DNA from 2 places in the Lysinibacillus sp. NPDC097195 genome. Region 1 is predicted to be linked to the other one. Evidence: a T-box and tRNA genes for the amino acid it is inferred to sense, from the RefSeq annotation. Region 1 holds a T-box; the other holds one or more tRNA genes.
What was found. The T-box of region 1 lies ahead of proS (proline--tRNA ligase). A T-box ahead of a tRNA ligase gene usually reads a tRNA of that ligase, here a tRNA-Pro.

Region 1 (17,888 bases):
TTGTGAACTTAGTTTCTTCTTTGACTTTTTCTTCACACGCATCGTCTCCACACCAACCAGCTAATACCCAACCAGGAATTGTTTCATTTTGTTCTGCCTGAGCTAAATGTTGTTTTAACTGCTCCATTGTATCGATATGTGTATGTGAGTTGTTTGCACGGAAAGCTTTTGCTTTTTCAAATAGTCGTGTTTGCATTGTTGCTAGTTCTTTTTCAATGCTTTCCACAATTGTTTCTAAAGAAACAGATACTTTTTCATCTTCATCACGCGCTTTCATTAAGCCTTGTTGATTTTCTAAATCACGTGGACCTAATTCAATACGTACAGGTACTCCTTTAAGTTCCCATTCATTAAATTTATAGCCTGGTGATTGATCTGAATCATCAAGACGAACACGAATGCCTTTCGCTTTTAACGCTGCAAAAATTTCATCTAATTTCTCCATAATTGCGGGATTCTTTTTCCATGGACCAACAGGAATTAATACCACCTGTGTTGGGGCAATTCGTGGTGGTAAAACAAGACCTTGTTCATCGCCATGCACCATAATAACCGAACCGATTAGACGAGTGGACGTGCCCCACGATGTTGTATGGACATGGACATGTTTATTTTCTTTATTTAAATATTTGATATCAAATGCTTCAGCAAATTTTGTACCTAAATAATGAGATGTTCCTGCTTGGACAGCCTTGCCATCCTGCATCATCGCTTCAATCGAAAATGTATCAACCGCTCCAGCAAAACGTTCTGACGGTGTTTTTTGTCCATCATAGACCGGAATCGCTAATAATCCTTCGACAACTTCTTTATAAATTGCTAACATTTGCATTGTTTCTTTACGTGCATCTTCTTCATCAACGTGCGCCGTATGACCTTCCTGCCATAAAAATTCAGACGTACGGATAAATGGCAGTGTTTTTTTCTCCCAACGGAATACGTTTGCCCATTGATTAATTAACACTGGAAGATCGCGATAACTTTTAATCCAATTTGAATATAAATGGCCAATCATCGTTTCAGAAGTTGGACGCAATGCTAAACGCTCTTCTAATTGTTCGCCGGCCGCTTCTGTTACCCAAGGAAGTTCTGGTGAAAACCCTTCAATATGATCCTTTTCCTTTTGGAAAAATGATTCTGGAATAAGCATTGGGAAATAGGCATTGCGGTGACCTGTTTCCTTAAAGCGCTTATCCATTTCCGCTTGAATATGCTCCCATAATTCATAGCCATCTGGTTTAAACGCAATACAGCCACGAACTGGCGTGTAATCCATTAAATCTGCTTTTTGAATTGTATCTACATACCATTTTGAAAAATCGTTTATTTTTTGTGACATCGTTTATTCCTCCTTAGTTTTCAATAAAAAAAGCATAAAGCATCCTCATAAAGGACGTCTTTACGCTAATTGACGTGGTACCACCTTAGTTCGACTTACATAATAAGCCCTCTAAACGTTTGTAACGAAACGACTCGGTTAGTTATTAACTGACATCTCCGTGGTAGGGTTCAATAAGAAGAGGTGATATAGCTCTCAGCCTAGGCTATACTTTCTGTTTCACAATCCTTACTTACTTGATCACATCATCGATTATAATATGTATACATTAATATACCAATTTGCTCATTGTAATTCAATCATTACTGTCACAAAAGAGCAGGAAATCCAGCTCTAGACCATAGCCATAAAGGTGTATGAACATCAATTGGTGCGATGCCTGTTCCCTTCAGCACTTGTTCCCAGGCAAGCGCGACAGCTTGTCGATCATGTGCCCCACCTTTTAATACTGTTGGCGGACATAACCCTAATTGTACAGTAGCCTTTAAAATATGCGTATCAGGTGCAATTGTGATTAGCTCCCTATCTTTCCAGCAAACATTTGTATAGCTTTCCAACACATAAAGCCAGTAATTAAAAATTTTAGGACCAGATAAATAAGGGAAATCCGATTTCCGAGTATTTTGCATTAACTCTTTCAACGAATGGATTTTAAATTGAACAGACTCCACTAGCCCTTCTACATTTCCTTTTGGCGAGGAACGAACGATTCCTTGTGCCACACGATACCAAATTTCTGGATGTCGATTTGGTTGTAACCCAACACGGTGTAAAAGTAATGCCTCGCGCAACTCCGTTATATCACTACTTACCACCGTTTTCGGCTGAAAAATCCACTTAGTTTTTTCATCTTGATAAGCTTTTACAACGGATTGCCAAAGCGTATAGGAATTTCTTTGATAATTTAAAGCCATCGAGAGCGTTAAAACTTCTAGTAAGTCTTGTTGTTTGACCACATCAATTAACACATCTTCTGGCATTGTTTCTCCACCAAGAAGTCCTTGTGCGTGCAAATGCATTAATGTGTCCACATTTTTCAATAATTGTTCACATGCCATATCCTATCCCCCCTGTTCAAAACTTTATGATGTTAAAAATATGATAGAATTGTCGTTAATCAACCTATATGATGTTTATACTGATATAGAAATGGAAGGTGATTGTATGAACCGGCAACGAACAGAAAAATTATGGCGACAAGAAAAATACCGTGTAATGTATCATAGCCAAAAGCATTACAATCAACTTCGTCAGGCAATGCGTGATCAACTGTCCCATGAGCACATCGAACAATTAATCAAAGACGCTTTACAGCAAACGCCAACTGACGGCAGTATGCGCAATGCCTGTCAGCATATGTGGGGCTATTTCCGGAAAGTTGCCACAGTAAATGAAAAACAACATTATGAGCAACTACTTCAAGCTGGTGATAGCGCAACACTACTTTATTTTTTACAACAATTAGCTACCCACTATCACGTTAGTTATTTACAAGAAAGTACTATTTTACAAAACGAAGGGTATTGAGGCCCTCCAATTAGGAGATTTGATATGAACGACAATCTAGACAACAACGAAATCATCTTCTTTTCTAATTCATGCGAACGTGTAATGCATCCATTTTATAATAAACATATCGTCTTTACAGGGGCCCTTTCCACGATGACCCGTTCAGAAGCAGCGAAAAAAGCACGCACTTGCGGAGCATTAATCCAAGGAGCCGTTACAAAGGACACTCATTTCTTGATTCTTGGCAAAAACCGTCGCGACAAAAGCACAAAGCATTTAAAAGCCGAGCAGTTTATGCACCGTGGCTATGACATTCAAATAATTGCTGAAGAGGATTTTATGTGGCTGATTTCAATGCAAAAAGAATATGTACCCTCTACTATACTCTAACGTCTCTTTTCTTATATTGCCTTTTTAAACTGACAAATAATGAAAGCAAAGAATACACAACTACCCACATAAAAAAGGTTGCATTGAACAAAGTAAAAGTTAAGATTGTAAACACAATAAACGTTACGATAGGCATGACAAATCATTTTTTCACAAAAAGGCTTGTTGCTATGACCACAACAATAGGACATATTATTAGTGCAAAAAGAAATTCCATATCTTTAATTCTTCCTTCTAAGGTCATTCTTCTTCAACTTCTAACACGTTGGAGAAAATGCTACATTATCGCATCTGCAGAGCTTCTAATAGTCATTTCCTTAATGATAGAAATCACCATATTTTAACATTATAAAAACACGTTGACTAGTTGTGCATCATCGCAACCAATCAACGTGTTTTTATGTAAAACTATTTTTGCACTACCGGATCAGGATATGCAAAGCCTTTTGTATCCACTTCGACTTTTTTCATAATTTGATCTTCTAGTGGCTTATCTGTTGCATCGCGTTCAACGGCTACGATTTCATCTACCGTTTCCATTCCCTCGATTACTTTGCCAAATGCCGCATAATCCCCATCAAGATGTGACGCTTCTTCTGTCATAATAAAAAATTGAGAACCTGCAGAATTTGGATCATTTGTCCGCGCCATTGAAATCACACCGCGCTCATGTTTTAAATTATTTTCAAATTTATTACTAGCAAATTCACCTTTTATCGAATAATCAGGACCCCCTGATCCATTGCCAGCAGGATCGCCCCCTTGAACCATAAAGCCAGGAATTACTCGATGGAAAATAAGACCATCATAAAAACCTTTCTCCACTAAGGAAACAAAATTTGCCACCGTATTTGGCGCTACTTTCGGCTCTAGTTCTATGACAATTTTTTTATCGTTATTCATTGTAATTGTTACAATTGGATTTTCTTTCACATTAGACGCATAATCAACATTGTCTTCCGCGGTCTTATCCTTACTACAACCTGTCAAAACAACAACAAGTGCCATCAGACTAATGACAAAATATAATACTTTCGATCGTGCCAACATTCTTTCAGCTCCCTATCTAGTCAGTTACTTGCATTATATAATTATAGGTTAGTCACGACAACTAATCTTATAAATGAATATTAAATACAGAAATTTCGGGTGGCACCATAAAACGTGCAGCAATTCTTGACGTGCCAATGCCAGTATTGACATAAAGTTGCATGCCCGTACTGTTATTAATCGTATAAAATCCATCATAATATTTTTCAGCTAATGCAGTAGTCTTTGTTTTAATAAATGGAATCCTTATCTGTCCGCCATGACTATGACCCGCCAACAGTAAATTCACCGAAGTATCTTTTAAAAGGTCTGCCATATCCGGCTCATGCATAAGGACCATTTTATAATCAAAGTTGTCATTCATTGTCGCTACCAACTCATCAACATCCGGATTTCCGAGCAAACCATCATCCAAGCCACCTATAAATAGCTTTTTACCATTTAATACATCGACAGCGACTCCACTATTATTTAATAATGTAAAACCTGCATTGGACAAGACATCTTCGTATATTTTAAAAGCTCCACCACCGTAATCACGGTTACCCCAGATGGCATATTTCCCAACCGTCGCTGTTAGCTGCGATAATTTATCCGTTACGTCCTGTTTATGTTGAAAGGCAGCAAAATTTTCAAATAAATCTCCCGTAAAAACAATGATATCAGGAGACAATTCATTAACCTTGTTGACTAAATCCTGCAATTGTTTGACAGTATATGTTTCACTTACTTGTATGTCGGATAGTTGTACTACTTTCAAAGCTTGTCCTTTGTTTCCATGTAAATCATAAGAATGCACGACAAGCCGATTTGGTTCAATTTTAAAAGCGTATCCTACTAGTAAACCTATTATTACTATTAGTAATAATACTATTCTTATAATCCATTTTAAACTTTTCATTCGACTTCGAATGCCCCTTTCAAATCTATAACCGTTATTATAAAGGTGCTATGTTACAGTAATGTGTACTTTTATGATAGTCGGAAAAAGGCACTTAAAAATAAAAAACGTGCACCAAATTAGATGCTCGTTCTTTGTTTTATGTTGATTCAACTAAATCAAACCATATCGTAAAACGAATATACGAGTCTACTAACACCACTTCATACTGTAAATCATTTTTAGCTAAGATGCTAGCAACAATCGACAATCCTAATCCAGTCCCTGAAATTTCTTTGTTCCTCGATTCTTCTGCTACATAGAATGCATCCCAAATAAACGGGAGTTGCTCCTGTTGTAAGCTTGTTGTTTTATTGCGTATAGAAAACTTTATTTTGTTTTTATTTTCATTTGTTAGGTTTATTTCAAAAAACTGATCTTCTCCATATTTAATGGCATTACTTATTAAATTATTCATGACTATTTCTATTTGATTACTATCTTCATAAATGAAGGAATTTTGTATTAAATCGAAATTTTGCACTACCTGTACATTATTATTTTTTAATGAGATATTATATTGTTTCATAATTTTTTGTATAAGACTCTTCAATTCGAAAGACTCTTTTTTCACTTCTAATTCGTGTATTTTAGATAGTTTAATTAAATAATCGACCATTTCTGAAGTGTAACTTACTTGTTCTAAAATGATATCCGTATAGGAGTCATCATCTAAACCATCTTTTATACCAATTGTATATGCTTGTATTAATGACAAAGGGGTTTTCACTTCATGAGAGATACTAGAAATTAATGTATTGAGACTTCGATTTTTCTTTTCTAATTGTGAATGTACATTTTTCAAAGAATTGCTCATTTCATTAATACTGTGTGACAATTCCTCAATTTCATCGCCTGAGGTAATTTCTACTTGTTGAAAGTTTAAATTTGTAATATCTTTTGCTACATTTTTTAGTTGTTCTAAAGGTGTAATCATTTTCTTAGAGAATAGTGCTACTAATAATGTACTAATTATAATTCCTAGTAATAAGGAATATAAATATAATTGGTTGACGATTGTTAAAGCATCTGTATTATGCGCAACTACTGTTCCTACTAATACTAAATGCTGATCCTTTTCGTATAACACAGTCAGAAGGCTCGTCTTAAGCTTTCCTTGATTAAATAAAAGCCTTACTGCTTGTCCTTCATCTACTTTCTTCAAAGCCTCCTCTGTAATCCAAAATTTATTTAAAACAATTTTGTCTTTATACAATGCAAATTGCATATTTTCATTAATTTCTGCGATACTACCAGCATTTTCAACAATAACAATTGTAACATTATGTTCATTTTCGATATTTTCTTGAGTTTTTGTAAGTTGTTGAATAGTTAAGTCATTTAGTTCTTCATAAACGGTGTTAACTTTATTTTTCATTTTATACAAATAATAATCAGCGGAAAAATAATTATTTAACAAAAAGGAAACGCCGAAAACGATGAGTATAATCACGCTCACCATTAATAATAATTTTTTTCCAATTTTATTCAATTTTATCATTGAAACTATACCCCATTCCTCTATGGGTTATTATATGATCCTCTCCAATTTTGTCACGCAGCCTATTAATGTGTGTATCGACTGTTCGTTCCTCACCAAGATAGTCCAAGCCCCAAACCGTTGCTAACAAAGAATTTCTAGATAATACTTGCCCTTTATTTTCATATAAAGTCTTTAGTAATTCATATTCTTTTTTAGAAAGTACAATGGCTTCTTCACCTTTAAATACTTTCTTACTTTGCATATTAATTTTCAAATTTCTTATTTCAGCCAATTTATCTGTTCCGAGCATTTTTTTCACTCTTAAAATTAAAATTCGTGGATCAAAGGGCTTACGAATATATTCATCTGCCCCTATATCTAATGCCATAAATTCATCATCATTGGTCGATTTTGCTGTTAACATGACCACTTTTGCTAAGCTTACTTTCTTTATTTCTCTGCATACTTCAATACCACTTAATTTAGGCATCATCCAATCCAAAACTGCAAGATCGATTTTTTTTGAATAAAAAATTTCAAGTGCTTCTTCTCCTTCAGAAGCAATACTTACATTAAACCCTTCTTTTTCAAAATAGGTTTTTAAAATAGCAGTCATATGTTTTTCATCATCAGCAATTAGTATATTCACTTTATAGAAACTCCTTATCTTTCTAATAAGTAACTCTTCCTATAACAAAAGTAAAAAGGTGAAAGTCTTAAAAGAAGATTTCACCTTTTTTCTAACATTTATACGATAGCTACAGCATATATATCTTTTACTTTTCTAATCCATTTTTCAGGGCATCCCATAATGGATTATCTACTTCGATTTCTTCTCGATTTGGTAGCTCTCCTTTTTCAAGTGCCTCCCAATATTTCCACTTCGGAGCTTGGTCGCCTAACTGATAATCCATGCCTTCCCAAGTGTCTTCTTGAAATGCATAGAAGGACCAATGCCAGCCAAATCCATCAAAAATTGAAATAAGGTCTGATAAATATTGATCCGCCCCTTTGACCATTCGGTTAATACCGAATTCTTCAGCAATGATACGATTAGCTGGAATATTGTTATCTTTTGCCCATTTATCAACAGGTTGTAAAAAATCTTTTAATGCTTCTTTATTAAATATTTGTTCCGTTTTTTGTTCTCCCACTTTCACCTTGCCAGGATATGCATACTCAAATCCTCGTTTGCGATTTTGACTTGTCATTTCATATGGTTCATACATATGAAATGCATACAGCACATTATCATCTTTGATCGGCTTCAAATACTCAAATGCCCAAGGTGTTGCGTATAATCCTGAATTCACAATAATGGGTGTATCTTGATCAACAGAGCGAATTGCTTCTACAATCGTTTTATACAATTTATTTAAATCTGCTGCTGTATTTTCCACCTGACTATACCATTCGCTATAATCCTGTGTCCAAAAATCATGGAATCCTGTCGCTGTTTCTGGATGTGGTTCATTCACTAAATTATATCCAACTATAGCTGGATGATCCTTTAATCGAACAGCAAGATCTTGCCAAAACTGCGCAGATTGTTCGTGATAACTAGTATCCTGCCAAATTCGATCATCATTTTGATAATTATTAAATTGTCTCCACCGATTTCCAGGCAGACTTAACACAGTTAACACTACTTTTGAACCTCGTTCATAAGCAGCATCCAAGTCTGCCTTTAATGCTGCAAAATCTTTTTCTATAATACCTTCATAATGATCTGCATTTCCAATTAAGAAATCTTTTTCGGGATTTGAATCTGGCTGATCATTCAATAAAAAATCACTGTCCTTTGCCCATTTATCTGGCGCTAAGCGAATAAATTCAATATTTTCTTTATTAGCTGCAGTATAATTTTCTGGAATGGACTTAGAATTCATGAAATTTGTACCTTTTTTCTGTTCATTCCAAAATGACATCTTGCTTGCTAGTGTACCTACCTCTATATTTGTTGTTTTTTCTTCTTCCTTATTACTAGTACATCCTGCTACAAATAAGATAGACACTAAAATTAACGAAAGAATACTCCTTTTCGAAAGATTTCGATTCTCTCCCATTACCTCACCTCACATGCATTGTAAAACACCAATGTCACAAGCATGTTACAAAAATTTATGTACTCATCGAGATGGCCGCTTCCGTAGAGATCAATACTACCCTAATGATACAAAAGCAAACTGAAATAAAAATAGCCAGTTGGCGGCTAAATACCAGTAACTGGCTATAGATTACAAATAAATTTAAGAAAGTTCATAACGAGGAGTGATACAGAATTCACCAGCAGCTGGTAGTGCTACTGTTGCACCAGTAGCAAATACACGAATTGTATCGAACCTTGAAATTGTAAAAGTGAAAGCTCCACCAATTGGAACTGCCGTTTGTCTAACGACTGTTCCACCTGTACCTGCAACAGGATCAGCTCCTTTTACAAATTGAACAGAAAGTGGGAAGTTACCAGTATTTTTTATAAAACCTGACGCGAATATAACTTCATTGGCATTTGTCGCATATATAATTTCAGCACCTACTACATCATCACCTGCAACAGTAAAACTATTACATACTTTATCTTGCACATATTTTTTAGGCGTACAACAACTAAAGTTTCCTACAACACTTCCGTCTTGACACATAAATTAAATTCAACTCCTTCCTAACCAAAATTGGTTTTCTCTTTTATAGTAAATGCTTGATTATAGAAAGTGCTTAGACTTCTGTAACGTTAAATTAAATAGATTATCCACTCTTGCAAGCATGTCCGTAGTATTTAGTGTCAAACTGGTTGCAGGTAAAGGAATGTGTATCATATTTTTGCACCCTTTCCTTGTATTCTGTGCTTTAATAATGACCCATTGGTTCAATGGACGTGACCACATTTGCTGTAAATACATAAGATAGAAAAGATGATTACATTGAAGGGAGGAGCTAAAACCATCATGCATACTAAAAATCCATCCGTTCATTGTGTAAAGGTTCCGAGAGTATACGATTGGCTAAATAAAACAACTGTTTTAAAGTTAAAACAAACTGTTCAATTGGAGCGAAAACAGTTTGATGATTATATTTGTTGTGACTTTGCTATTCCTAGCGGCCAAGTGGAGCGTACCAATTTATGGACAACATATGGCATTAATCAAATTGGTGGTTCCCTCTGCATTAATTTTAAAAGTGGTTATGACCATACGTTAGTTGTTTTTGTCAATGATGAAAAACAAGCAGAGATTCGCGAAGGTAGCTCCTTTTCAGCTACCTTTACACATCTTGAATCGATAGAAGTCCAATGTGAGGGCAAAAGTGTCAATCTAACTAGCTGTCGCGGAGAATTTAAAATCATGTTTCATTACCATCCGAACGGCGATTATCAGCTTTATTCAGCAAAGGATATTCAAAAAACAATTTGTTATGTCTCCGATTGTTATGGAAACCCTCTTTCTCCTAATAATAGAGGGTACTCAATCAATTGTAGAGAAATAATTAGTCCAGATAATAGAAAGTGCGTTCATATGGCAGATGAATGTGGGGAAATGATTTTACTGAACAGAGTTGATTTCTTAGTAGAAGGCTTTGTTTGCGTACAATTCATTAATGATAGCGGAGATATTTGCAGTAAATCTGTATTTCCCTTTTCAGATGTTGAAACGGTCGTCTTATGTGCTCCACCTGAAACAGCAATTCATTGTAGTGTCATAGATGTTGATTGTAGAGCCCATATTATGCCCACCCTCCAAAATAAGTCAAATTGCATAGAAATTATTATATTGCTTACTATTAGTCAAAGCATTCAGTCTGTAACTGAAGTAGTCATTGAACTAAAAGGCACGCTTTGTCTTCCACGTGTATGCACTTCCTCTCAGTCAGTCGTGCAGGAAAATATCCCTTCAAACGGTTTAGCTTTTTTCCTTAATTTACTTGATACATCCCCAACATAGTTCTTACCATTCAACCAAAGGATTTCAAAAATTTTGAGACCCTTTGGTTATTTTTAGGTTGTTTTCTAAAAGATTCGGCTGTTAAAACATAAAAACAGAGTTAATCTACAAGAATACCTCCTAACTAAATGATAGACCATCCCCTTTTCCTGCAATGCTGAACATGCATCTATCATCCACGATTTCACCACAAAACCCAGAATGATCTTCTACTCTCTTTACGAAAAAAATATGAGAAATTCATGCTGCTCTTTCGTTATAGTAAGTGTAAAGGCCTTTACAAAAATTTGAAGGAGCCATTGTAGATGAAATCGAATGCAACAAATTTTATCAAGCGTCTGCAATCAGGAAAAGAAGACGCACTCGAATATATTGTGGACAACTATTTAGCGCTTATAAAAGGCATTTCTTATAAAGTTCTGTCACCTTTTAATAACGCAGGCATGGTAGATGAATGTGTGAATGATATTTTTTTATCGATTTGGCATCATGCTAAAGATTTCAATGGTGATTCTGCTAAATTCAAAAGTTGGATTTGTTCGATAGCGAAATATAAAGCCATTGATTATTACCGAAAAGCTGCTAAAAACTTGGAGGTGTCTAGTGATTGCTTAGAGCCTGCCCCTTCTAACTCGGCGGAAAAGGATTTGCTACAAAATGAAAATAGGTCGGAGCTTATGCAATTAATTGGCCGACTTGAGCCTATCGATCAACAAATCTTTATTAGAAAGTTTTTTTTAGGAGAACATTCAGAGGACATCGCTCGCACACTTGGAAAAACAAAAGCTTCCATCGACAATCGAATTTATCGTTGTAAAAAGAAACTAAAAATACATGCAACTCAATTTCTAATGGGGGGGAATGTTGTATGAAGGATATTTACAAGCACTTTAATAATTTGGAGATTGATATAGAAGAATTTGAAGAGATAGAAGTCAGTGCGTTTGACAAAGCTAAAGTTAAAAAAGAACTTTTGAAAAATATTCACGTCGGCAAACAAAGTAAGCGGAAAAACTTAGTAACCGTAGCTTCACTTGCATTCGTTTTAATGGCTTCTACCCTCTTTAGTTTATCGTTTACTGCTAACGCTGAGGAGATTCCACTTTTAGGAAGTATCTTCAAATATTTTAACAGCAATGGCTTAGCCGAAGACTACACGGAAATTGCCAGTCCAATAAACGGTATCGCTGACAGCAATGGCATTAAGGTAGAAGTAAATGATGCCATATATGATGGAGAAAAGCTTATTGTCACCTATACAATTGACACTAATAAATATATGGGGGAAACACTTCATATCAAAGGAATCCCATTAATAGATAATGGAGGAGATGGAACACACGAGGTTTCTAGAATTGCTCACAATAAATATATTGGGAAAGCAATAACTTTTGGTAAAGAGACGTTTTCTTCCATCGATGTCGATTGGAAGCTTGACTATATCCTTTCTGATTTGACAACAGACCGACAACGAATTACAGGAGACTGGCAATTTAGTTTTCATTTAGACAAAGCAAATGTTTTAGTGCAAAACATTCAACAACATGATGAACAGAATAGCATTTCAATAAATATTGAAAATATCACGTTTACACCAACATCATTCCTAATTAATTACGAGCAAGCTGTTACTAATGAAATATTAAATGACTGGGATATGGCAAATGTAGATATTGTCGTAACAGATAATTTAGGACATCAATATGAAAGCAACTATGGATATGGAGCTAGTAATGATGATTTCCATATGTCATGGAGTAAAACGTTCCAAGCTTTACATCCAGATGCATCTAGGCTCATCATTACACCAAAAGCAACACTCGCTGATTATGATGGAGTTAGTGACTATGGAAAATATCGATTATTGAACAGTAAAGCAGCTATGAAAACAATAGAGATGGAACAGATTATCGTCGAAATAGAAAAATAACGTAAAATATCCCTCTTGCAACGAATTAAGCAGAGGGATTATTTTTGTTAGTCAATATGTCGTTTGAGCACAACTAACACCATGGCTAAGCACGTCACAATTGTACAACCAATAAACATGATGGCATACGATGTAAGCTGGACAACAATACCCATTATGAAACTTCCTAATGAAAATCCTAAATCATTGGTCGCTAGAAAGACACCTAGTAATAAATGTTTTTTGTCTTCTGGAATGACAAACGATATGTAGGTCATAATGGTTGGATATAACATAGCAAATGCAATTCCATTAAAAATTGCAGAAAAATAAATGGAAGATCCAAGCTGCACCCCATATGCAAGCATCGTCGTGCCAATAATTGACGACAACAGTACCAGAACAATAAATTTCGGATGCCAATGTCCGTCAGATGGGATTCTCTTGCGCAAAATAAAACGACTTCCAACAACGACAAGTGCTTGGATAAATAAATAGAATGCAATATTGCCAAGATTGTACTTCAACATATATAGCGGTAAAAATGTCGATATGGCCCCAATGATTGTGGCACCGACTATCATCGTAATAGAAGCAATTATTAAACCTTGATGGCGTAATGTTTCTTTTACAGCACCTAATAACTCGCTCATTGAAAAAGTAACGCTTACTTTTTGGTTTTGTGGTAAAGGTGTACGTATAAATAAAAGTAATGGCAATATAGCTAATACTACAAGACAAGCAATAAAATATGTAGAATCTGTTTGCTGCCAAAGCCCTACAGCTAATACAGGACCATATAGAGAAGGCATGACTGAAGAAAGTGAATACATGGACATCCCTTGTCCACGGTCCTCATTTTTTAACATATCGTTTATACCCAATTGCATCGACATTGAAAAAAAGGCGATGACGACTCCTTGCAATACACGTACAACATAAATGCTATCGATTCCCAATAAAACATAAATCATAAGTGTTCCAGCATGTCCTATTAACAGCCATTGCATCATTTTTTTCACACTATATTTTGCAACCATCTGCCCAGCCCACGGTCTTAAAACCATTGATACAAACATTGTCATGCCCATGATAAAGCCAATTTCACCTTCAGAGATACCATTTTTCTCAGCTTCCAGTGGAAAAATAATCGTCAAAATTGAAGATGCTGTAAAAAATAACATAGACAATAAATATAGTTGAAGCATGGCGCCAGAAAGTGGTGAAAACGTATAAGTAAAAAGATGTTTATCTGTCATACGATTTTGCCCCTACCTTTGCTTGATATCCTCCTCGATTCTCATTGTCTAATGAGAATCGTTATCAATTTAAAAATAGGCTATTCTATTTTTTTCGTCAAGTGTTCCTATCTAGAAAAGAAAAAAGCACCCCATTTAGGATGCTTCAAAAGGCAATTATTGACGTCTATCTAAAGTGAAGAGAAATTCACCCTCTTACTTTGTCATTTACTATCGTTTGCCTCTACTTTTCCATTTACAAACAATAATCCATATTTATAAAATAGTGAAAAAGATTAATGAGGTGAAGCAATGGATAAAAATAAAAGCTCGTTTATTGTAGCATTTACAAATATAGTGGTTTCATCTTTAGCCCAAATTCTTTATTGGACACTTCTAGAAGAATCCATAAATATGTTTATTTATCAATTTTTACTTTTCCCATTTAGCTTAGTCCTTATCAATATTATCTTTTGGTTTAGTAAATATAAACTTCTATTTTTTCAACATGTACTTTCTGCTTACACAGCTTTCTTTTGTTCAATAATCATTACGTTTATTACAGTGCTATCAACCTCTACTCAGGAATTGCCACCCGGTGAAATTGTATTATTTGCCGATGTCTTATTTGTTCTTATTACAATAACAATACAGTCTATTATTTTGTTACTATTAAATTCAATTATTTATATAGTTTATAAAACCTACAATTTCCGAAATAAAATTAATATTAAAGGTTGATAAATGGTCAAAAGTGTCCCTTTTAATATTGAAAGCATCAAACAAATTCCTAGGAAAAACTGCTTTCAAAACTATAAAAAGGAGAGATAAATATGGCCCTATTCCCTGAAGATAATGGTAATTTTGATTACAAAGCAAATGGTTATTACATCAATGATAATGTGAATGTAGGATCCATTCAAAATGCTCAAATTAATGTGAAATACCAACGAGCAATCGCAGTATCTTTAATTCATGGTAATACAGCAGTGCAATGTGCAAGTTCATTAAAGGAATGTTACAATATCGCAGTAGAAGCTCGTAAAATTTACCTAAATACATTCCGAGAACGCTTTCCGGTTTCAGCAGAAGCTATGGCTTGGGAAATTTGGATTCATGCTACTCCAGAAGTATTAGATAGAGTAATTAATAACAAAATTGTTCGAATAATTCTCGGTACTTCGCTTGCTGGAAAAATTGCTATAGCTGTTTCAAAAGTAGTTGCTAGTCACACTGAATACGCTGATATAGGTATTAATGATAATCTACGAAATTTTGATAGTTTTTTTGAGAAAGCTTATAAATTAATCTATTAATAAATTAAAAAACAAGAGTGATAGATTATCGCTCTTGTTTTTTCAACTAATCTAGTTCAACTACATTGAATATTAAAAAAACCCACTAATGCATAATATGCTCACAGCTGTAGACTCATTAAACAATTAATATATTGAGAGCATATCACAATAATTTTTAATGAAGTACTTCACTATTATTATTCGCAATGACGATATTCTCTTTACTAATCGTTGCACGCATCTTATCTTGTTTGAACATATCGATAATCCCGTCTACTACATTTTGAATAATTTGGTCATCAAATGTTGACGCAGTGTTGAGCATAACGGAACATGTAATTTCTGGATTATTTGAATCTCCTCCGGAAGTTGTCGAAACTAGAATATCTTCACCCTTTAATCCTGTTTGTTGTGCTATAAGTAATTGTAAATCCGCTTCTTTTTGTCGTAGCCATTGCATGGTTTCAACATCGATTTCCTCCATAATCCTTGCCTTCATTTCACCGTTTGGCAATATCTCAATTAATTCACTTGTAACCTCAGGTTGTGGTTTTGCTTGTCCGATAAAATAGTACGATACAGCAATTATCACAACTATTAGCACCGACAATAAGAGTGTTTTTTTAGATTTGCTATTCAACGGTATCACACCTTTTTTAGAATAGTTAGCTACTACAGTTTCCAAGTAAGACAACTAAAATAAAAGCATTGAAATATGTACGAGGCACTTTTTAAATTTTCAACCTCTTAATCTCCTTTCAAATATTTTTTTATTAATTTATCAGAATTTTTCATTACTTTCAATTGAAAACAGAGGAAAATTATTAAAAAAGTTGCCTCCGCAAATTTTCATTGAACGTCACAAATAATGTAATAAATGCCGCAAGTGTTTGACACCTATATTGCAGTCAATGCGAACTGTTCCTTCTAGGAATGTCGCATACGATGAAGTTGCTGGTAGTAAGTAAGTCTACACCGCCCCAACTCCTGGTCTCCCAACATATAAAATCCATGTCATTATTGCACGGGTTGTGCTAAGGTAAATTATCGAGACAATTATATTAAGGGTGGAAAATTATGTTAGAAGTAAGTGAAAGTAAATTAGCACAGTATGTCGTGCATTATGTAAGTGATTCATTAGTTTTCGGTGAGGAAGCATTGTCGCAACCAGAAGTTATGTTGGAAGCAGCATTTACACAATTAGCATTTAACAAACTCGACTTTGAACAACAATATGAGTTTTTCCATGAAACGAATATTGGATTAAATGAAGTGTATACGTATGTCAAAGCTATTTTTGATGAGGAAGCAAGTTTTCTCGAACAGTCCAAGCATATTGCCACACACTTACATAGTGCTTCTGGGCATCCCAATATTAAAGATGGCGAGTTGTTTATTGGCTTATTTGACAATTGTTTTATGGCAACAGAGGCCAAAAAAGTAATCGCTATTGTTAAAATTGAAGAAAAAGAAATGTTTTTAGATGTAAAAAATGAACAAAATAAAGTAATTGTCAATGGAATTGACGGCATTAATGTGAAGAAAATCAATAATATGGCCGTTATCATCGATATGGGGGCTGACGAAGCGCCCGTTGTCTTTATGAAAACGAAAAAGAAAGAAGATGTCGTGTACTGGCAAGAACGTTTTTTGAAAATTAAAGTAGCTGACGAACATTATCATAAAACCAACTTAGCATTAACAGAATGTAAAAAATATATTTTAAAAGAAGATAGTTTTTCAAATACTGAAAAGTTGGGCCTTTTAAATAAAACGCTCGATTATTTCCGCAGCGAAGAAGAATTCCAAGTCAACGACTATATTGAAACCGTTTTTGACGAAGCCGATTCAACACAAAAAGATATTATCGTTAATTCAGTCAAGCCTTATGAAACCATAATATCTGAAAGCGCCATTGCCAAAGCTGAAAAAAGCTATAAACGCAAAATCAAACTAGATTCTGCAATAGAAATTCAAGTGAATGTCCGTGATATCGAGCAAATGGACGAGCTAATTGAAGTCGGTTATGACGAGGAAACGAATCGCAAATTTTATAAAATCTACTTTAATGAAGAAGTATAATCATACAAAGAAAGTGTGCCGTTGACTGCAGTCAATAGCACACTTTTTGTGTTAATGTTCATGTCGAGGGCCTCCCTTCCAAATTCTTAATGGCGTTTCATTGGTTTTTAGAGGCGATTTCCTCCGGTTTTATGGCGATTTCTTTGATTTTAGGGACGATTCATAGGATTCGATCAAAAATAGCGAGAAATTATTAAAAAATTTTTTCACTTTGCTATAATTAATGTTAAGAATACTAGTCTATAGGAGGTTTAAAATGACAAGTAAGCAATTACGTTTATCCATCTTTTCACTTGTTTGCATTGTTTTTTTATCTTTCTACACAATGAAATTTTTTAAAACGACATCACTAGCTAAGGACATATTGACAGAGATTAATTTCAATAAAGTCAATTCAGGTTTTGTTGTTGATGTTGCTAATGAAACAATACGGGATTTAAACGAGGAAAGTTTAACTACTCTTTTATCCACTCTAAAAACAATTGATTTAGAGCGTGTTCAAAAACGCTCAGAACTCAGAGCTATTGATTATATAGTTTCACTTAGCGGTAGTGGCGGTGCATTTAAATTATATCTTTCAAATAACGGTTCTTTGTTCATTGATGGAAAATTAGAAGAAACATATCAAGTTGTTGATAACGAAGTATTTAATGCAATATTACATGTTATAATGCATTAGCACTCTAAAACAGCAACACCGATTATCTAATCG
Region 2 (4,292 bases), on a different contig from region 1:
TGTCACCCATTGCACCAGTAGTTGCACGAAAAATGGGGCTTGAATTGACACTATTTTTATCAACGATTTTATTAGCACTAGGAATTGTGTTGCGCTCACTTGGTACAACTGGTTTACTCGTGTTCGGTACAATGATAATTGGTATTGCTATTTCATTTGGTAACGTCCTAATACCAGGGCTGTTGAAATTGAAATTCCCTTATCACGTAGGCTTACTGATGGCCTTTTTTACAATGTCTATGAACTTAACTGCAGGAATTGGCGCTGGCATTAGTTATCCAATAGCCAATGCTTCTCTTGGCTGGCAAGGTGCACTTGCTATTGCGCTAGTTCTTGTTGTAGTAACGATTGTAATTTGGATTCCTCAATTAAAAGCGAATAAACCTGAACCAACTGTAGCCTCTACGAAAACGCGTATTCCATTATGGAAATCACCCGTTACTTGGGCAGTTACTGGCGCTATGGGTTTACAATCATTATTATTTTATACAACTGCAGCTTGGATTCCCGAAATCTATATCGCACAAGGAATCGCCCCAGATCGTGCTGGGTGGATGTTCTCCATCATGCAAATTTCTCAAGTACCTATGGCTCTAGCTGTACCGATTATCGCTAGTAAAATGACATCACAACGACCTCTAGTTTTGATGTTTACTGCATTTTATGTTGTCGGCTTTACTGGCCTTGTCATGGAATGGACTAGTCTTGCGGTATTGTGGATGATATTGCTAGGATTAGCAGGCGGCGCTTCATTTTCACTTGCCATGATGTTCTTTACACTTCGTACTCGTACGGCATATGAGGCAGCTGATTTATCGGGCTTTGCCCAATCATTAGGCTATTTATTAGCCGCAGTAGGCCCTATTTTATTTGGTTACCTGCATGATTTATTTGGTGGCTGGAACACCGCTGGTTGGCTATTTGTTGTCGTTGCGGCTTTACTATTCTTCTGCTCATTTAGAGCTTCTAAAAATGAATATGTAAATTAAAAAGTAAAAGTGTTAGATTGACTAATCAATCTAACACTTTTTTCAATCAGAAGTATTCAATAACTTTACACCTTGAGTACCTAGTATTAGCCACCTCATTTTCAGTAAGGGGGTTTTTGGTAGAAATAATTCGGCGTATTGTACACATTATTGTAAGGCTTATGAAAGATGTGAGTTGTTGCAGGCGATAATGGTGGAATCAACCAAGTCCAGTTACCTGTTAAATCACGTCCTGCCTTATGTTCTGCTTCTTCAAACAGCTTAAATTGCTGTGCCGCTGTATGATGATCGACAATACTGACACCATCTTCTTTAAAGGAATGAAGGACCGCAATATTTAATTCTACTAATGCGCGATCACGCCAAAGCGATGCCTGTCTCGTGGTATCGAGTCCAAAAATTTCAGCTATTCTCGGTAATATATTATAACGATCATGATCGGCTAAATTGCGTGCCCCAATTTCTGTCCCCATATACCAGCCATTAAAAGGGGCTGCCTGAAAATCAATACCTGCCATTTGAAACCGCATGCTCGAAATAATCGGCACCGCATACCATTTCAACGCAAGCTCTTCTACTTGGGGATGCTCAGGATGACGAATAGCAACTTCCAATACGTCCTCTTGAGGAATTGTAAAGCATTGTGGACTTCGATTATCCACCTGTATAACAAGGGGTAGCACATCAAAAGCTGTGCCCTCTCCACGCCAGCCTAGTGATTCACAAACCTTTGTAAAAGATACCGAATGTGGATCCCCAACAATGCCTTCAGCCGTTTCATAGCCTGCATAACGTATTAGCTGATGGTTCCAGACTCTCACTCTGTCAGCTGCAAATACCGTAATCGTTGGACGGATTTTACCATCATTTGTTGCATAACGAATATGATGCAATAGCTTTTGAAAAATTGCATGCTCATCTAAAATATCACGTGCATCCTCAACATGTAATGATTGCCAAAACAATCTACCGATACATTTATTACTATTACGCCATGCCACGCGTGCACCAAAAGTAAGCTCTTCTGTTGAAGGAATATATACACCTTCTTTGTCAACTTGTTGTAATCTATTTGTTAACCATTGTTCAGACTTATTTTGTTCCATTTGATAAAGTGCTAAAAAACGTCGTATCTCTTGTACATTCATGTCGTTTTCCTCCATCTATCCTCATATTAGATGAACAAAATTAAATTCACCACGAAAAAATCCGTCAGAAAACATACATCTTTTATATATGAAATACTTTGTTCAAATTTTAACTAGACGGTCGAACAAAACTTTTATCAGCTTACAGAAAAAAGCCCCATTACAAGAAAAAAGCATGTAGCAAAAATGCTACATGCTTTATTTGATGACCCCTACGGGATTCGAACCCGTGTTACCGCCGTGAAAGGGCGGTGTCTTAACCGCTTGACCAAGGGGCCATGGCTCCGAAGGCAGGACTCGAACCTGCGACAACCTGATTAACAGTCAGGTGCTACTACCAACTGAGCTACTTCGGAATAAATTTATAATGGGCCTAAATGGACTCGAACCATCGACCTCACGCTTATCAGGCGTGCGCTCTAACCAGCTGAGCTATAGGCCCTTCATGGAGCGGGTGATGAGAATCGAACTCACGACATCAGCTTGGAAGGCTGAGGTTTTACCATTAAACTACACCCGCAAAAAAGATGGGTCAGGACGGAATCGAACCGCCGACACTTAGAGCTTCAATCTAATGCTCTACCAACTGAGCTACTGACCCGAAATAAAAATGGAGGAGGTAGAGGGATTCGAACCCCCGCGCGGTGTTACCCGCCTGTCGGTTTTCAAGACCGATCCCTTCAGCCAGACTTGGGTATACCTCCGGAATTAAACAAATATGGTGGAGCCTAGCGGGATCGAACCGCTGACCTCCTGCGTGCAAGGCAGGCGCTCTCCCAGCTGAGCTAAGGCCCCAATTTAAAAGATGGTCGGAATGACAGGATTCGAACCTACGACCCCTTGGTCCCAAACCAAGTGCTCTACCAAGCTGAGCTACATTCCGTTACTGTCTATCTTATCTTTTTATGGCGCGCCCGGCAGGAGTCGAACCCACAACCTTCTGATCCGTAGTCAGACGCTCTATCCAATTGAGCTACGGGCGCATAATATTTAAAAATGGTGCCGAGGGCCGGAATCGAACCGGCACGGTAGTCACCTACCGCAGGATTTTAAGTCCTGTGCGTCTGCCAGTTCCGCCACCCCGGCACATTTGGAGCGGAAGACGAGGTTCGAACTCGCGACCCCCACCTTGGCAAGGTGGTGTTCTACCACTGAACTACTTCCGCATGTGCATAAGATTATTTATCCTGGCAATTATGTAATTAAAATAAATGGTGCGGGTGAAGGGAGTCGAACCCCCACGCCTTGCGGCGCTAGATCCTAAGTCTAGTGCGTCTGCCAATTCCGCCACACCCGCAAATATGATGAGCCATGAAGGACTCGAACCTTCGACCCTCTGATTAAAAGTCAGATGCTCTACCAACTGAGCTAATGGCTCATATTATTAATAAAATGGCTGGGGTACTAGGATTCGAACCTAGGCATGACGGAATCAAAATCCGTTGCCTTACCGCTTGGCTATACCCCAATAGTTTTATATGGGGCGACTGATGGGAATCGAACCCACGAATGTCGGAACCACAATCCGATGCGTTAACCACTTCGCCACAACCGCCATATGAAATATAACAGTAGTTTAACCTGAAAAATTTGGCAGGGGCAGTAGGAATCGAACCCACACCAAAGGTTTTGGAGACCTCTATTCTACCGTTGAACTATGCCCCTAAAAGTAAAAACTGGTGGAGGGGGACGGATTCGAACCGCCGAACCCTAAGGAGCGGATTTACAGTCCGCCGCGTTTAGCCACTTCGCTACCCCTCCAAGGGCTGATGCCGGCGATAGGAGTCGAACCCACGACCTACTGATTACAAGTCAGTTGCTCTACCAACTGAGCTACACCGGCATATAAAGACGGTCCCGACCGGGATCGAACCGGCGATCTCCTGCGTGACAGGCAGGCATGTTAACCGCTACACCACGGGACCATAATTTGGTTGCGGAGACAGGATTTGAACCTGTGACCTTCGGGTTATGAGCCCGACGAGCTACCACTGCTCCACCCCGCGATAATACTTTTAAAATTTATAAGATGGTGGAGGATGACGGGCTCGAACCGCCGACCCTCTGCTTGTAAGGCAGATGCTCTCCCAGCTGAGCTAATCCTCCCCATAAAAAATAAAGCGAAGCGACGTCCTACTCTCACAGGGGGAAGCCC

Region 2: it encodes a tRNA-Pro, which carries the amino acid that the T-box ahead of proS (proline--tRNA ligase) is inferred to sense. The anticodon was not compared.

What each region holds. Positions count from the first base shown of each region.
Region 1 is NZ_JBIWDP010000001.1:2,004,593-2,022,480, forward strand. It holds gene proS (proline--tRNA ligase) at 1-1,339, opposite strand, end outside; T-box leader at 1,387-1,597, opposite strand; gene ACIQXI_RS10415 (hypothetical protein) at 1,648-2,397, opposite strand; gene ACIQXI_RS10420 (YbgA family protein) at 2,504-2,866, shown strand; gene ACIQXI_RS10425 (BRCT domain-containing protein) at 2,891-3,238, shown strand; gene ACIQXI_RS10430 (DUF2651 family protein) at 3,228-3,374, opposite strand; gene ACIQXI_RS10435 (peptidylprolyl isomerase) at 3,647-4,288, opposite strand; gene ACIQXI_RS10440 (metallophosphoesterase) at 4,356-5,189, opposite strand; gene ACIQXI_RS10445 (sensor histidine kinase) at 5,329-6,729, opposite strand; gene ACIQXI_RS10450 (response regulator transcription factor) at 6,713-7,360, opposite strand; gene ACIQXI_RS10455 (glycoside hydrolase family 5 protein) at 7,488-8,639, opposite strand; gene ACIQXI_RS10460 (DUF3992 domain-containing protein) at 8,961-9,353, opposite strand; gene ACIQXI_RS10465 (BMQ_0737 family morphogenetic spore coat protein) at 9,657-10,649, shown strand; gene ACIQXI_RS10470 (sigma-70 family RNA polymerase sigma factor) at 10,955-11,521, shown strand; gene ACIQXI_RS10475 (DUF4179 domain-containing protein) at 11,518-12,579, shown strand; gene cntE (staphylopine family metallophore export MFS transporter CntE) at 12,627-13,817, opposite strand; gene ACIQXI_RS10485 (hypothetical protein) at 14,109-14,537, shown strand; gene ACIQXI_RS10490 (hypothetical protein) at 14,630-15,112, shown strand; gene ACIQXI_RS10495 (hypothetical protein) at 15,270-15,734, opposite strand; gene ACIQXI_RS10500 (nucleoid-associated protein) at 16,172-17,176, shown strand; gene ACIQXI_RS10505 (hypothetical protein) at 17,433-17,855, shown strand.
Region 2 is NZ_JBIWDP010000003.1:344,274-348,565, forward strand. It holds gene ACIQXI_RS16905 (CynX/NimT family MFS transporter) at 1-989, shown strand, start outside; gene ACIQXI_RS16910 (nitric oxide synthase oxygenase) at 1,091-2,137, opposite strand; tRNA gene ACIQXI_RS16915 (tRNA-Glu) at 2,344-2,415, opposite strand; tRNA gene ACIQXI_RS16920 (tRNA-Asn) at 2,417-2,493, opposite strand; tRNA gene ACIQXI_RS16925 (tRNA-Ile) at 2,506-2,579, opposite strand; tRNA gene ACIQXI_RS16930 (tRNA-Gly) at 2,584-2,657, opposite strand; tRNA gene ACIQXI_RS16935 (tRNA-Phe) at 2,666-2,738, opposite strand; tRNA gene ACIQXI_RS16940 (tRNA-Ser) at 2,749-2,841, opposite strand; tRNA gene ACIQXI_RS16945 (tRNA-Ala) at 2,857-2,932, opposite strand; tRNA gene ACIQXI_RS16950 (tRNA-Pro) at 2,944-3,020, opposite strand; tRNA gene ACIQXI_RS16955 (tRNA-Arg) at 3,044-3,120, opposite strand; tRNA gene ACIQXI_RS16960 (tRNA-Leu) at 3,135-3,223, opposite strand; tRNA gene ACIQXI_RS16965 (tRNA-Gly) at 3,229-3,303, opposite strand; tRNA gene ACIQXI_RS16970 (tRNA-Leu) at 3,350-3,434, opposite strand; tRNA gene ACIQXI_RS16975 (tRNA-Lys) at 3,443-3,515, opposite strand; tRNA gene ACIQXI_RS16980 (tRNA-Gln) at 3,531-3,605, opposite strand; tRNA gene ACIQXI_RS16985 (tRNA-His) at 3,617-3,692, opposite strand; tRNA gene ACIQXI_RS16990 (tRNA-Trp) at 3,729-3,802, opposite strand; tRNA gene ACIQXI_RS16995 (tRNA-Tyr) at 3,815-3,898, opposite strand; tRNA gene ACIQXI_RS17000 (tRNA-Thr) at 3,908-3,980, opposite strand; tRNA gene ACIQXI_RS17005 (tRNA-Asp) at 3,990-4,062, opposite strand; tRNA gene ACIQXI_RS17010 (tRNA-Met) at 4,069-4,143, opposite strand; tRNA gene ACIQXI_RS17015 (tRNA-Val) at 4,168-4,243, opposite strand; partial or broken rRNA gene rrf (5S ribosomal RNA) at 4,258-4,292, opposite strand, start outside.